DNA from 2 places in the Psychrobacillus sp. Z16_25 genome. Region 1 is predicted to be linked to the other one. Evidence: riboswitches for the same ligand, from Rfam matches in the RefSeq annotation. Region 1 holds a riboswitch; the other holds the start of a gene.
What was found. Region 1 has a riboswitch for S-adenosylmethionine ahead of AC1VU3_RS05555 (methionine ABC transporter ATP-binding protein). Riboswitches for the same ligand answer to the same signal wherever they lie in the genome.
Positions count from the first base shown of each region.

Region 2: another riboswitch for S-adenosylmethionine. It lies ahead of AC1VU3_RS11555 (O-acetylhomoserine aminocarboxypropyltransferase/cysteine synthase family protein); the one in region 1 lies ahead of AC1VU3_RS05555 (methionine ABC transporter ATP-binding protein).

Region 1 is NZ_JBXEOV010000003.1:207,515-215,693, forward strand. It holds gene addB (helicase-exonuclease AddAB subunit AddB) at 1-1,087, opposite strand, end outside; gene lepB (signal peptidase I) at 1,168-1,707, opposite strand; gene AC1VU3_RS05540 (TVP38/TMEM64 family protein) at 1,700-2,341, opposite strand; gene AC1VU3_RS05545 (AzlC family ABC transporter permease) at 2,451-3,152, shown strand; gene AC1VU3_RS05550 (AzlD domain-containing protein) at 3,154-3,465, shown strand; SAM riboswitch class I at 3,583-3,686, shown strand; gene AC1VU3_RS05555 (methionine ABC transporter ATP-binding protein) at 3,901-4,926, shown strand; gene AC1VU3_RS05560 (methionine ABC transporter permease) at 4,916-5,578, shown strand; gene AC1VU3_RS05565 (MetQ/NlpA family ABC transporter substrate-binding protein) at 5,591-6,442, shown strand; gene AC1VU3_RS05570 (M20 family metallopeptidase) at 6,582-7,787, shown strand.
Region 2 is NZ_JBXEOV010000010.1:31,979-40,157, reverse strand. It holds gene AC1VU3_RS11590 (DUF6176 family protein) at 1-7, shown strand, start outside; gene AC1VU3_RS11585 (HAD family hydrolase) at 53-682, shown strand; gene AC1VU3_RS11580 (hypothetical protein) at 761-1,285, shown strand; gene AC1VU3_RS11575 (class I SAM-dependent methyltransferase) at 1,410-2,156, shown strand; gene AC1VU3_RS11570 (DinB family protein) at 2,153-2,623, shown strand; gene AC1VU3_RS11565 (YdcF family protein) at 3,233-3,820, opposite strand; gene AC1VU3_RS11560 (glycerol-3-phosphate acyltransferase) at 3,830-4,477, opposite strand; SAM riboswitch class I at 4,618-4,729, shown strand; gene AC1VU3_RS11555 (O-acetylhomoserine aminocarboxypropyltransferase/cysteine synthase family protein) at 4,844-6,136, shown strand; gene AC1VU3_RS11550 (homoserine dehydrogenase) at 6,261-7,247, shown strand; gene AC1VU3_RS11545 (hypothetical protein) at 7,392-7,943, opposite strand; gene lysS (lysine--tRNA ligase) at 8,047-8,179, opposite strand, start outside.

The DNA.
Region 1 (8,179 bases):
TCTCGTATTGAGAGAAGGTTGTTTCTATTAAGCTCTCATAATTTTCCGCATCTCGATGTAGAATCGCCATATCCTTGTATCGAAACTGTTTGTCCTGCATCAGCTCTCGAATCTGTCTCGCTACTGCGTGAACCTCTGCTCGTTTATTCATTGCTTCTGTAATGCGTATATAGCCCTCTGTCTCGATAGTAGGAGCAGGGATTGTATTAAAGTTAGCCTCTAGATGAGCTAGCTCTGGTACTGCAAAACGACGAGACTCTGAGAAGTGGACTGCTTCCTCCACTTTCACTTGATCAACCTGTGCCATCTCTAAAAGTCTTGCTGCTGTATTAGCAGGCTGGAAGAAAAGTGATTGCTCGTCTAATGCGTCCGAAAGCGTTTCAAAAGGCAAGGCGACGGAAAGACGTTTTACCTTTTTCATCAATGCATTGATAATTTCCAGCTCTCTTGTCGTAAACGAGGTAAAGCCGTCTATATAAATTTCCGCAGTCTCTAGCAAACTAGAATCTTGTATATTATTTGCGAGAAGTGTTAAATACCCTTCTCCATCAATATAGCCTGCTCCTAATTTTTGCTCCATTAGCTCAAGCATTAACATTAAATCGGAGGATTTATCTAGTAGCGTCTGAGGAGCGTTCATAGCCTCGAGACTTTGAAAGGCATTAGACATAGTAGAATAATCCAGACAGTATCTGCTGAATTCCTTTAATAATACTTCGATTTGATCCGTAAAGCCTCGCTTTGTCGAAGCACGATGGAATAACGTAAATTGATCTTTATGCTCCTCCAACAAGCTTCTAATAAGCATGCGGTAGCCGAATCCACTAATCTCCTCTTTTGCGATCCCGCCTGTCTCCTGAAGAACTCGCCAGGCTAATCGTTTAAAGGTAGTGACCTGCGCACGGATAATCCCCGGCAAGCCGCTACGGGCAGCCAAGTCATATTCACTAGAAAACGACATTTGGTCTGGCACTATATAAAAAATTGGATCACCAAACGGAGCTTCCTGGATGGTGCTCATTATTTCCGTTTGCATGAATCTCGTTTTTCCTGATCCTGATCGTCCACTCACCAATCGAAATGTCAAACCAAGCAGCTCCTTTCCATAAAAAAAATCCGAATAACTTCCCTCTCTCTATTGTACAAAACATAGAGTGTAGAGGGAAATTATTCAGAATGTAAATAGATGGTCATATCGGATATTGGCCAATATCTTGCTTTTACGACACCTACAATATCCTCTTTTTCAACAAACGAAAAATGCCTACTGTCAAGGCTCGACAATCGATTATCTCCAAGAACGAATACTTTATTTTTCGGAACTCGTTTACTGCCTGTCAGCTCAAGAAGCTCAAAATCCTCTGTAAATTTCATCTCTGGCTGCTTATATGCAAGATGGGACTGTAGAAAGGGCTCTTCTATGTACTTACCGTTTATAAAAAGCTGGTCATTCTCATAGTGAATGGTATCACCTGGAAGCCCTATCACCCTCTTTACAAAGTCCTCCTCCCCTGAGCGGAATATCACGATATCCATCCTTTCTAGGCTAGATAGCTTGCTGACAATCACTCGGTCCTTATCAGAAAGAGTGGGCATCATGGATTCGCCAATAATATGATAATTCGTCGCAATCAACGCCTTAAATCCAAACACCAGGATTAAACCAATGACTATCGCTAATAGCCATTCCTTTACTTCTTTATTCAAGATTCTCTCCTCTTTTTCGGCTTCTCTCTAGTCTTATGTTTCGAAAATCTGCCTCTACCTTTTTGTCTAACCTCTTCTCCACTCTCTTTCCTACATACCAAAGAATCGCAATGAGGACAATAACGATTGCTGTTCTTATTGGCTGAGTGATTAAAGCCTTAATATCCGAACCGATAAAGCTAACCACAAATATCATAATTAGTTTACCCAGCGTCAATGTCCAAAAGTATGTATGCTTCTTCATATTTGATAAACCTGCGACTATGTTCACTAGCGCAGAAGGGGTAAACGGAAAACAGATAAATAAGAACAGCGGTCCAAATCCGTTTCTCTCTACCCATAGTATTAATTTCTGGATTCGTTCATGTCTTGTAATAAAATTTAAAACTCTAGCTCGTCCATATTTACGAATGACCAAAAAGACGGCATAAGATCCTGCAACAGAGCCCACCCAAGTTAGTAAAAACCCAAAAAACAGACCATATGCTGTTACGTTTGCCACGATAAAAACAACGAGTGGCAAGAATGGAAGAAACGCTTCCAAGAAAGGAAGTAAAATACCAATTATCGGCCCTAATGCTCGATAGTCCTGTGCTAAATGTGTAAAATTTTCTATAGAAAACCAATCAGGCATACTTTTCCCTCCGCATTCCTATGTAATTAATCTTTCCCTTTTAGTGTATACATAAAACGACTTTCTTATAGTATAATTTCTTCATTATCATGAAGGTGGTGAGAAATTTGTGACTTTTTCAAAAGGCTTAAGGGCCGGGGTAAATATCGCTATTGGCTATTTTCCGATTGCCCTTACATTTGGACTTCTTGCAAAAACGGCTGGCTTAACTATCTGGCAAGCCACTGCAATGAGTATACTCGTTTATGCCGGAGCTGCCCAATATATGTCTTTGACGCTTTTGACGAAAGGTGTTGACCCTATTTTAATCGTTTTAAATACATTTGTCGTCAATATACGTCATTTCCTTATGACGGCATCACTGAGTGAAAAGATGCATCGGGAAAAAAGATGGATAAAAGGAATATATGCTTTTGGAATCACGGATGAAGCTTTTTCCGTTCTGGCAACCCGTAAAGAAGAAAAGCTCACAACCTCCTTCGCCTTTGGAGTGATCCTCATCGCATACAGCAGCTGGGTGGTTTTTACTGCAGTTGGACATGTCATTGGAGCCAATCTGCCGTTATTTTTTCAAGCTGCGATGTCCGTTGCACTCTATGCCATGTTTATCGGACTTCTAGTGCCCTCCATGAAAGGCAATAGAAAGGTGGTCATGCTAGCTTTAACTGCCGCAAGTATCAACGGCTTTTTTTATTGGACACAACTCTTATCTACAGGCTGGTCCATTTTAATCGCTACGCTGGCAGCTTCTATCCTAATTGAACTGATTTATTCCAAAAAAGCAAGACCCATCGTGAAAGGAGAGTCTTAATATGGGTGATTGGTATTGGTGGACCATCCTTGGCATGGCCATTGTTACATATATCCCACGTGCGTTCCCTTTGACATTTTTAGAAGGCAGGGAACTACCTCCTATCGTGTCTGGCGTGTTAGCAAATATCCCCTATGCCGTGTTAGGGGCATTAATCTTTCCAGCCATTCTTTATATCCAAGAAGGAAATTACTTATTTGGATTAATAGGCGCAATAGTAGCTTTTTCTTTGGCTTTTATTTTTTCTAATGCCATGACTGTTGTACTAGGAACTATTGGTGTTTTAGCAATTTATAGCCTTATTTTTTTATAGTACATCAAAACGATATTAATATTCAAAATAAAATTAATAGTAAAAATAACTTGACTAGTTTGACTAAAGCGTTTAAAGTTATAATCAATTCTTACAACAATTACATAGCGCATCACTTTCTTATCCAGAGAAACCGAGGGACAGGCCCAATGACGTTTCGGCAACAGGTTCAAATTTGAACACTGTGCCAATTCCTGCAAGCTTAGCTTGAGAGATGAGAGAGATGGTTTTTCAAATCTTTTGAAGAGCTCTCTTTTTCTTGTCTATTTGATAAGAAAAGAGAGCTCTTTTTGTTTAACTTCCTACTCCGTGCCAGACCCCATCGAGGTCTTGCCCAATTATAATAAGGCATTTAGCACATTTCTAATCAAGTCTCTTTCCTGGAAAGTAAGATGGCTACGTTGTTTGAAGAAGTATGATTCTAGGAGGGATCCCATGATTGAATTCAAAAATGTTTCAAAGACCTTTCTTCTTGGAAAACGAAAGGTGCACGCTGTAAAGAATGTCTCTCTTTCCATTGAGAAAGAAGATATTTTCGGTATTATCGGATTCAGCGGTGCAGGAAAAAGCACGCTGCTTCGCTTAGTGAATATGCTAGAGCGTCCTACAGAGGGTTCCGTTTTTATTCAAAACACAGACGTGAACAGCCTTTCCTCTAAGGATTTAAGAACGAGAAGAAGAAACATCGGGATGATTTTTCAAAACTTCAACCTCTTCCATTCTCGTACTGTAGCTGGAAATGTAGCATATCCACTAAAGCTTGCCGGTCTAAAAAAACAAGAAATAGACAAACGAGTAGAGGAACTGCTGAGCTTTGTCGGGCTAACAAGCAAGGCAAAGGATTTTCCAAGCCAGCTATCAGGTGGTCAAAAGCAGCGTGTAGGAATCGCTCGTGCACTTGCAACTTCTCCCGATATTCTGATTTGTGACGAGGCAACCTCTGCACTAGACCCAGAAACTACGGCTGATATTCTAAGGCTACTAAAAAAAGTGAACAAGGAATTTGGGATTACTATTTTGCTGATCACTCATGAAATGCATGTTATTCAATCTATCTGTAATAGGGTGGCTGTCATGGAAGACGGCGAGGTGATTGAAACAGGGGACGTTTTCGATGTATTCACAAACCCTCAGCACTCGACCACCAAACGGTTTATCCAATCCGTCCAGCAGGATCTCCCCTCCCCTACTGTGTTACAGGAGTGGCGAGAGAACGGTGGGAAAAAATTATATCAGGTCATCTTTAAAGGGGATGTTACAAACCAGTCCATCCTTTCCCAGGTTACGCAAAAACACCGCGTACACTTTAACATCGTCTACGGCTCTATTCGAGAGCTGCAGGAAAAGCTATTCGGAAATCTACTCATTTCCTTTGAAGGAGACCCGCAGGGAATAAAGGATGCCATTCATGAATTAACAACCATTGTAGAACTTCAGGAGGTGACACCAAATGAAGGTTGATTGGACGACATTTTGGCCAACGATTTTAGAATCGACTGGCGAAACGATCATCATGGTCATTGTGACACTGATTTTTTCCTCTATTCTAGGAATCAGTATTGGTCTACTACTTTTTGTAACTCGTGAGAAAAATATTTTAGAAAATAAGTTTTTGTTTCAATTACTAAATTTATTGATAAATATCATTCGACCGATCCCGTTCATTATTTTCTTAGTTGCCATTTCGCAGCTTACTAGATTAGTAGTCGGTTCAACGATCGGAATAGCAGGTGCCATCTTCCCGATGACCATTGTAGCCAGCTTTTCCATAGCTAGGGTCGTGGAGAACAATTTAGTAAGTATCGATCCCGGTGTAATTGAAGCAGCTCAGGCAATGGGAGCAAGCCCACTACGTATTATCTTTACTGTGCTAATTCCAGAGGCACTAGGTCCACTGATTCTAGGTCTTACATTCACTACCGTCAGCTTAATCGACTTCTCCGCAGTAGCAGGAACAGTTGGCGCAGGTGGACTTGGACACGTGGCAATGACCTATGGCTATCAACGATTTGACGGAAGTGTCATGATCGTCACTGTACTGATTTTAATTATACTTGTGCAATTTGCCCAATGGATTGGAAATACATTATCGAAAAAATTCTTAAGACGATAAGGAGAGATTGACATGAAAAAAATTAGCTTACTACTATTTGCAGTAATTACAGCACTTGTTTTATCCGCTTGTAGCAGCTCATCAGCTTCCGAAAAGAAGGTCATCATTGGGGTAAACGGTTCTGACGGTGTCCAATGGCCAATCCTTCAAGAGAAAGCAGCAAAAGAAGGAATTGAAATTGAGCTAAAGGAATTCTCAGACTATACCCTTCCTAACAACGCACTTGCTGAAGGAGACATTGATTTAAACGCATTCCAGCATATTTCCTTCCTAGCTTCTTACGTAAAGGAAAGTGGCAATGACTTAGCTCCAATTGGTTCTACTATGTTTGCACCGCTTGGACTTTATTCAGAAAAAATTACGGACGTTAGTGAAATCAAAGCAAAAGACAAGATTGCAATCCCTGACGACCCATCTAACCAAGCTCGTGCACTTCGATTATTAGAGACGGCTGGTTTGATAACATTAGCAGACGATTTTGGACTTTACGGAGATCCATCTAAGATTATCGATAACCCATTAAACTTAGAAATCATCCCAATGACAGCTCAGCAAACACCACGAGTTTTACCAGACGTTACTGCCTCTGTTATCAATAACGGTGTCGCTGGTCAAGCAGGTTTCTCTCCTGGTGAGGATCCAATTTACAAAGAGGCTGGCGAAAGTGAATCTATCTACCCTTACGTGAACATCATAGCTGCTCGAGCTGAAGACAAAGATAATGAGGTATACCAACGTATCGTCGAGCTATACCAAGAGGAAGACATTAAACAGGCAGTAGAAGAGGATACAAAAGGCGGTTCGTCATTAGTAATTTTAACGAAGGAAGAATTAGAAAATACGTTTAATGATTTAGCAAAATAAAGAATTTTAAGTAGGCAGGGACCTTTTAGAACCAATTGATTAGAGTGTTGGCTAGCCTTTGCTTGGTTCCCAAGTAAAGCGTCTAGCCAGCACGAAATCAACTTATCATATAGCCCAACAAATTAAAGGAGGAAACTACATGAGTACAGTTATTGAAGCAACAGAGTTAATCGCAAAATCTATCGAGGAAAATAAAGACCTGTATATTCAAACGAGTCAAGAGATCCATGCAAAACCTGAAATCGGCAATCAAGAATTTTTCGCAAGCGCAAAGCATGTAGAGATTTTAACAAAGGCAGGCTTTGAGGTAACTACTGCAGTAGCTGGTCATGAAACATCCTTCTATGCTGTAAAGGATTCTGGAAAAGAAGGTCCTACAGTAGCATTCTTAGCAGAGTATGATGCTCTTCCAGGCATCGGCCATGCATGCGGTCATAATATTATTGGAACAACAAGCGTAGCAGCGGGAATCGCATTAGCTGAGGTTTTACCTTCTACTGGTGGGCGTGTACTTGTATTAGGGACTCCCGCTGAAGAAGGCGGTCCTAACGGAAGTGCAAAGGGTAGCTTTGTAAAGCATGGTCTTTTAGAAGGAGTAGATGTCGCTATCATGATTCACCCTTCTGCAAAAACTTCCCTAACAGGAGAATCACTAGCAGTAGATCCTCTAGATTTTCATTTCTACGGAAAAGCAGCTCACGCTTCTGGATCACCTGATAAAGGAATCAATGCACTAGACGCAGTCATTCAATTATTTAATGGGATCAATGCATTACGCCAGCAGCTTCCTTCAGACGTAAGAATCCACGGAATCATTACACACGGTGGAGACGCACCAAATATTATTCCGGAATATGCGTCTGCCCGCTTCTACATTCGTGCAGAAACTTGGAAGCGCACAGTAGAGGTTTCTGAAAAAGTGCGAGCTATAGCTAATGGAGCTGCACTTGCCACAGGCTCTAGTGTTCGCGTTGAACGCTTCCAAAATGAAGTACAGGACTTTGTCTTGAACTCAGTCCTTGATGAAGTTCTCCACCATGAACTAGAAGCAGTTGGTGAACATGTACACACAGAAAAACGAAAAGGAAAAGGCTCCACAGATGCAGGAAACATCAGCTACGCTGTCCCTACAGCACATCCTCATATTAAAATCGGTCCAGACGATTTAGTTGGACACACGATTGAATTTAGAGAAGCTGCAAAGTCTGAACTTGGCAACGAAGCTCTGATCAAAGGAGCAAAAGCAATCGCAAACGCAGGCTATCGCATCCTAACTGATGCAGAATTGCTCCACCGCATCCACAAGGAGCACGAACAGGCACTGGCTAGGAAAGCAGCACAGTAACTAATAGAGGCTAGACAATTGAATTTGAAGAGTTGTTGAACCTCTGGTTCTTCGCATCGTCGGACGCTTGGAGTGGAGGCCGACAGGATGTTGGTCAGGAAAACGTTGTCACACGATGTGACGTTCTTAGTTTTCCCTCCACAAGGTAAGCCAGCACCCATCGCTAACGCGCGTGGCTGTGCTGTCTTACCTACCACCCTGCTCCAGCAGGAGTCGCCGACGCTGCTCCGAACCAATAGAGTTGCTTACTAAAAATAGATTATCAACAATTTAAAATACAGAAATAGTCTATATCTGTTAAGAAAGATCTTGTGCATCCTCTTTTTGATTAATAAACAACGACTTAAGGACAGCTAAGATAGTGTACAATACTTATCAAAGAGGTAGAGAAA
Region 2 (8,179 bases), on a different contig from region 1:
GAAATAACTATTAGTATGAAGAGGCTTTTTATAGGATGGGGTGGTGAACCGTATGATAAAAGTGATATTTTTTGATGCTGGTGGTGTCTTATTCGATACCCCTGTAAAAGGCGATGATCGAGTAAGATCCCTATTAATGGAAAGAGGCTATCCTCTATCTCGCATTGACGTTGCTCTCAGAAAGGCAAAACAAGTTAAACTACCTTTTATTACAAGTTGGGATACAGAAGAAGCTTATTATAAAGAATATTATGCAACGATAGCTGAGGAGCTTGGTGAACTAGTGCTTGCCCAAGAGTTATTTAATTGCACTCATTATGCTGCCCAATGTGAGCTATATCCAGAAGTAATAGGAGTTTTAGAGGAATTAAGCAAGCATTACAATCTAGCTATTATTTCAAATGCAATGCCAAGTATGGATTGGGTATTTGACCGATTGGGGAACCGCAAGTATTTTGATCCTATTAATCTTTCAGCTTTTGTAGAGGCAGAGAAGCCGGGAGAGGAAATATTTCGCATAGCACTTGATCAAGCGAATGCTTTGGCAGAGGAATGTGTTTTCATTGATGATAAGCTGGAAAATATACTTGGTGCTGAGAGACTAGGCATTCGGACGATTCACTTAGATAGAGGCAAACTAGATTTGATTACCCTATTAAAAGAGTCACGACTCGATTCGTAAAGAAGGATTCAAAGCAGTTCTTATAGAATGAGATTAGGTGATACTTGGAAGTTTCGTTTTGTCTGGAGGGGGGATGTTTTGAAAAGGTCTTATTTTGTAATAGGTATATTAACCGCTATCATTCTTATGTCAAGCCTTCTATATTATAGATATGCTAGTGAGACATATATCTTAAAAAGTGAAGATTTCTCCAAAGAAGATATCGTGATAAAAGAAGAATATCCACTGTATGATGAAGAATCAGCTTCTGTCTTTCTACTGGCTAATCCAGAAAAAATAGGTCTAATCGTTTCTGTGGAAAATAAATGGGGATTGTGGAGTAGTAAGCTAAGATCGATCGCTAATAAACCAGCTGACGAGCAGCTAGTGACAGTGGGGTTTGCCAGAACTACAGAGGAAACAATAGATATAGAGTCCCATATGATGGTTGCCTATTATGTGGATCATCCCTTTGATGTGGAAAGTCCTGCGGAATATGATTTAACAGTCAAATTCATCCCTGTAAATGACCGAACGTTGTTGTTTGCACATGCCGTTAGCAATGGTAATTCCTCTTTATCTTCAGTTGAAATGGTGTCCTATCTAGAAACCTACTATGAATAAGCTTCATCCCAAGAGAGAGCCAAATTATGTCCTCTCTTTTTTTATGGATGAGAAGTCTTTGTTATATCATTAACCGTCAAGAAGGAATATTAGCTCCTCTAATAGAATGAGATGGCGGGGAGGAATGAAAATGAATGATATGTTAGCAATAAATAAAGCGGGCTGGGAAAAATCGGCGGAACGCTTCTTTGGTAGAACGGCACTACCAGATTATGGTCCATATGCACCATCAGAGGATATACTTCAGCTGTTCGGTGATTTGCAGGGAAGAAATGTGTTAGACATAGGCTGTGGCAGCGGACATTCACTGCAGTATATGAGTAGGAATGGCGCAAGTGAGCTGTGGGGACTTGATATGTCAACCAAACAGATAGAGACTGCCACGAATGTACTGGGAGAACAATCGGTAAAAGTGTCATTGTTTGAATCACCGATGGAGGAGAATCCGGGACTTCCAGCAGGATATTTTGATGTTGTCTACTCAATCTATGCTCTAGGCTGGACTGTGGATTTAAAGAAAACTCTATCCAACGTTGCAAGTTATCTAAAGCCAGGCGGGGTTTTCATTTTTAGCTGGGAACATCCTTTACATGATCGGATAACTTATGGAGAAGAGAGATTTTATTTCCAGAAGTCATACAATCAAGAAGGACCGGAATATAACGAGGCGTGGCATAGCGAGGTAATCACATTCCATCGGAAGTTAAGTACATATATTAATACGCTCATAGAATGTGGATTTTCAATCGAAAAAGTAGTCGATGACATTGTTATGCCGGAGGGAGAGACTCCACCAACTAAATGGTATTCCAATCAAAAAGCGGAATTTCTTCCGCCGACCTTTATTATAAAGGCGCGTAAAAATGTATGAATCATTATTGTGACAGTGCTTTGAATCAAATAAAAATTGCGTTAGATAGTGTCTTAGTTATCATGGAACAGCTAACAGAAGAAGAGTTGTCGGTAAGACCATCTTCTGAAATGCGATCGATTCAGGAGCAGCTTGACCATCTGGTAACGATTTGCAAGGCGGATCTCCTTATCGCAACTGGCTATGGGCAGGAAGAGATGAATGAATTCTATTCCTCCGTAAAATTCGAAAGTATAGAGGATTTAAAAAGGGAGGCACTAGAAAACTTTGCGTATCTATCTGCAACCTATAAAGCGTATTCTGAAAATCAGTTGGAGGAGCAGGTAACCTCCTATTGGGGAGCGACCTACACAAAATTTGAATGGCTGCTAGAAATTGTAGCTCATGTCTATCACCATAGAGGCCAGCTTCATGCACAGCTAGTATACGGAATGGGTAAAGAGATAAAGGTATCGTTGTTTGAATAGGGGAATTGGTCTTCTAAGTAGTAGAATATTCTAATTAGTAAGGCGGAGATGGAACAGGGAGTAACGTCTAGAGCAGTAAGAATTGGAAATCGAGTGAGAGTAAAATTGCTCTATCCGAGAATAAATAGCCTCCGAACGAGAGTAAATCAGCTGAATGAGAGTAAATAGCTTCCGAGCGAGAGTAACGGGAAGCCATCCGAGAATAAAGTGTCACCGAATGAGATTAACCACCGCCTAACTGAGAGTAACGGCTGACCCAGTAAGAGGTGGGAAATTGAGTGAGAGTAAATAGCCTCCGAGCGAGAGTAACGGCCAACCCAGGGAGGTGGGAATCGAGTGAGAGTAAATTCTCTTTATTCGAGAGTAAAGTAACCCCGAACGAGAGTAAATTGGCCGAATGAGAGTAAATAGCCTCCCAGCGAGAGTAACGGGAAGCCAACCGAGAATAAAGTATCACCGACTGAGAGTAACCATCGCCTAAATGAGAGTAAAGGGTGGCCCAGTAGGAGGTGGAAATCGATCCACCAGTAGGAAGCGGAAAATCAATAATCCTAGCTGCCCCACCCCTTACTCCAATTAAAAAACTCTGCCGTCCACATAGGCAGAGTTTCATTGTCCAGTGATAAATGTCCTTAGTAATGCTACACGTTCCCTTAGTCTCAGCTTTGCCTCGGTTACTGGTGGTGTCTCGGCAGGAACTACGTCTGCATCCCAACCAAGCCCCTCGGCAATTATCTTGGACCGTTGCAAGTGGAAATCACTAGTGATGATAGTGACAGCTTCCACGTCATCAGGCAGAATCTCCTGAGAGAATAGTAGATTTTCATAAGTAGAGGTAGATTTATTTTCCAGAATGATTCTTTCCTCTTCAATCCCGTGTTCGACCAAGTATTCTTTCATTACAACTGCTTCTTCTATATCCTCATCAGGTCCCTGACCGCCAGAGACTACTAGTTTGATGTGTGGATATGATTGGGCATATTCCAAAGCGGCTTCTAGTCGATAGCGAAGTGCCAAGGATGGGATATTTCCTTCTTTGACTTTTGCTCCTAATACGATTGCATATTCATTTGTGCCATCTGCTGCTGGCTTAAGTCCATCCTCTAGCCATTTGCCAGTTAGTAACCATAATCCTCCTCCAACAAAAAAGGTGATAAAAACGGGTACTAGCACAATCCACCTCATTTTTCTTTTCATGTATGCTCCTTAGGTTGAAGGCTTTTTCTTCTTAATAACAGATGAAAGTGTTCGCTCTTCCTTTTTCATTAGTCGCTGAACATTCTCGCGATGAAGTAGAAGGGCCATCAAGAACAGAAAGCTGGCAACTATGACAGGACCTAATCCGTCTGCTACCCAGAAAGATGCTGCTACGAAAACGATATAAAATGCAAAAACTCCGATTAATAAATAGTCCGTTATAATAGTGATTGCTATAAGTAGCAGTAATGCGGCAAGCCCTACCGGCCAATGCAATGCAAGTAATACTCCGATAATGGAAGCAGTACCTTTTCCTCCTTGAAAGCGTGTGTAAATAGGAAAGTTATGTCCTAGGATTACAGCAGCCCCAGCTAAATAGAGTAAAAAATCTAACTGTGCAGGAGAAAAAATCTCTGTATATTGAGCAAACAATCGAACGCCGATGATCATAACGGCGCCTTTTAATATATCGATTACCCCAACAAGAATGCCATATTTCCAGCCAAGTACAATGGTTGCGTTAGATGCACCAGAATTATTTAGGCCTTCCTTTTTAATATTCACACCACTAAAAAATTGTGCTAGTTTCGAACCATGAATTGACCCAAGAAGATATCCGATGAAAAGAGTTGCAACTCCATATACCCAAATACTCATTTTACGTTCCCCCTTTCCAAGGTATTCCTTTTATTAAACGAGTGTAAGAATGAAAAAGTTTCAGAATTTTAACTATTTTCCTTGACGAATAAAAGAAGAGGAGCTAAACTGTGTAACAAGATGGAAATACAAACCAAATACTCTTATCAAGAGAGACCGAGGGAATAGGCCCTACGAAGTCCAGCAACCCCAGTTTTTACTGGAAGGTGCTACATCCTACAAATCCATTTAGTTGGATTTGGAAGATAAGAGGAGGAACAAGTCAAACAGTCCCCTCTTCTCATTACTAGAAGAGGGGTTTTCTTGTTCAATATCCTCTCGAGGCCTCCAGCATTCCATCTAAACTACTAAATTGGAGGAATTCAAATGACTAATCTTCACAAAGAAACATTACTTCTGCACGGTGGACAACAACCGGACCCTGTCACTGGCTCACGAGCGGTACCCATTCACAAAACGACTTCCTATGTATTTAAAGACACGGAGCATGCACAAAACTTATTTGCTTTAAAGGAAACTGGTAACATTTACTCCCGTATTACGAACCCAACAGTTGATGTGTTTGAACAACGTATTGCAGCATTAGAAGGAGGAACAGCGGCTGTCGCACTTTCCTCTGGGATGGCGGCTATTGCTTTTTCTATCTTAAATATTGCAGGAGCAGGCGATGAAATAATTGCAGCTGAGAATTTGTATGGAGGAACATTTAATTTATTTGCCCATACACTCCCAAGGTACGGCATTACCGTAAAATTTGTTGATTCAACCAATCCAGAAAGCTTCCGAGAAGCAGCTACGGACAAAACAAAGGGATTCTTTGCTGAAATAATCGGTAATCCAAGTCTCAATGTGTTGGACGTAGAGAAAGTGGCAAGCATTGCAAATGAGGTGGGAGTTCCATTACTGGTGGATAATACATTCGCGACACCTTATGGCTGCAATCCAATTGAGCATGGAGCTCACGTGGTGATTCACTCTGCAACAAAGTGGATTGGAGGTCATGGAACAACAATCGGTGGAGTCGTAGTAGACGGTGGTAATTTTAACTGGAACTCTGATAAGTTCCCAGGCTTCACGGAGCCAGATGTAACCTATCATGGATTACGTTACGGCATTGATGTACCAGATGTAGCGTTTGCTATTAAGCTGAGAGTACAGCTGTTAAGAGATTTTGGTCCCTCTCTTAGCCCGGAGGCTGCCTTTTCCTTCTTACAAGGATTGGAGACACTTCATTTAAGGGTGCCGAAGCATAATGAAAATGCACAGGAGATAGCTGAATACTTACAACAGCATGAAGGAGTGACATGGGTCAACTATTTAGGGCTTGAAAGTCACCCGACTCATGAGCTTGCAAAAAAATACTTAACATCAGGATATGGCTCCATTCTAACCTTTGGAGTAAAGGGTGGAAAAGAAGCGGGTCGAAAAATCATCGACAATATTGAAATTTGGTCTCATGTTGCAAACGTAGGAGATGCAAAATCGCTGATTATACACCCAGCATCCACTACCCATCAGCAGCTGACTCCAAAGGATTTAGTAAAGACAGGTGTAACCGAGGATTTAATTCGCTTATCAGTGGGCTTAGAATCAGTCGAAGATTTAAAGGAGGCGCTTGGTAGAGTTCTTCTAGAAAAAACAAATGTCCTCTCTAGATAGAATTTTTGTTGTGATTTGGGTTAAAATGGTCTACAATAAGTAAAATAATCAATCGTTGAAAGATTGGAAAATTTACTTCAGTACGATTTGGCTCAGGTTGTACGGGTTCTGAGGAGGAAACATCATGGCGAAAATTAAAGCGGCAATCTTAGGCTTTGGGACAGTAGGTCAAGGTATATATCACATTGTGAATGAAAAACGAGAAGACTTAAAAAAGTCATTGGGATTAGACATTGAAATTAGTGCAATTCTGATTAGAGATCTAGGGAAGGAAAGACCTGAGACACCAGGTGTTTTAGTCACGGATGATTTTGAGGATATTGAGAATATACCGGGACTTCAAGTGGTATTTGAGGCCATCGTGAATGAAGAGCCAGCATATAGCTATCTATGCAGGGCGATTGACAAAGGATGTCATGTTATTACTGCAAATAAAGTAATGTTTTCAAAATACAGCATCCCACTGCAGGAGAGAGCAAAATCTAGAGGAGTGTACGTTGGTTTTGAGGCTACTACAGCTGGAGGAGTACCGATTATTAAGACACTAAAAAACTTACTACAGGTCAATTCAGTTAAGCGTATTCAAGGTATCTTAAACGGAACCTCCAACTATATTCTTACTCAAATGCGTGTGGAAGGAAGCTCCTTTGAGAGTGCGTTATCAGAAGCACAGCTTTTAGGGTATGCGGAAGCAGATCCTTATAATGATATATCTGGTCAGGACGCTTTTCGAAAACTAATGATCTTAAGTGCGCTAGCATTCGGAAAACAGCCTAACTGGGATGATGTACAGGTAATTGGGATTGATCAAATATCCTCTGAGGATGTAGAAAAAGCAAAGCAGGAGGGATACCGCTATCGCCATGTAGCGGAAATAGAACAAGATGAAAACGGGGACCTATATGCCTCAGTTGGTCCACAGCTTGTGGGACCGGATCATCCGCTTTATGCAATTGAAGGAGTAAACAATGCAGTTTCTTTAGACACAAATTACATTGGTACGCTGACATTGGTAGGACCAGGTGCAGGAATGTACCCAACTGCTAGTGTAATGGTAGAGGATTATGCAGAGATTATTGGAAAACGTGCAGGATTTTTTATTACCATCTAAGGGAACATGCTACTAGAATCACCTGGAGTTGAAGTATCCATTTAAATTAAAGAGGGGTATGCCATTAATATGGGATACCCCTTGCTTCTGCCATTGTCTCAATAAAACATTATTCTTGTCTCATAAAGTGCTCTCACGAACTTTCTACTGCTTGTGCGCCTCCATTTTTCCCCGAGGCCAAATAAAGTATGCAATGGAAATAAAGAAGTCAATCACTAGCACTAGTGACCAGATTTTTAAGGCAATCGATAAAATTTCAGTGCGACTTGCGTCGTTCACTAAATAAATGAAAAGAAATAAAAATCCTGCCCCAATGGCGTATGCTACAAAATGCTGGACAAAGCCTTTCATAGAGAGGCGTGCATATTCGTATCCAACGATTTTCTTCGGCTTTTTGCCTATCCTTTTGAAATAAAATAAAAAGCGTTCATCTGCCCAGCGTATCAGGTTCTTGCCGAACACAATGGATATTCCTAGGTACACAGCGGCAAGGGCATGCACCTCAGTTGCGGTTCCGCCTTTTAGCAAATCAATCGAGGTAAAGACCAATAGAAATAAATTAATAATTGGGGTGATTGCTAGTAGGATACCCCCAAGTCTTTTTCGCTCCAAAGCATATCGAGTGATAAGACCAAGTATAAGAACAACCCAAAAACCTATTTCTGCGGCAAGGATGGACCAAACAATCACCTTCATTTAATCACCTCTTTTTTAGATTATATGAGGCGTTCAGAAAAGATATCAACATATTAACATAATAGTGTGAATAATTTAAATCCTAAGCATAAGTTATTCACTATTAATCGTTTGCCTTCCTGGTTAACGGGAAGAAAACACAATCTTTGATTGTTTTACAATCAGTTAATACCATCAGAAGCCGCTCGATTCCAAAGCCCCAGCCAGAGATGGGAGGCAATCCGTACTCCATCGCA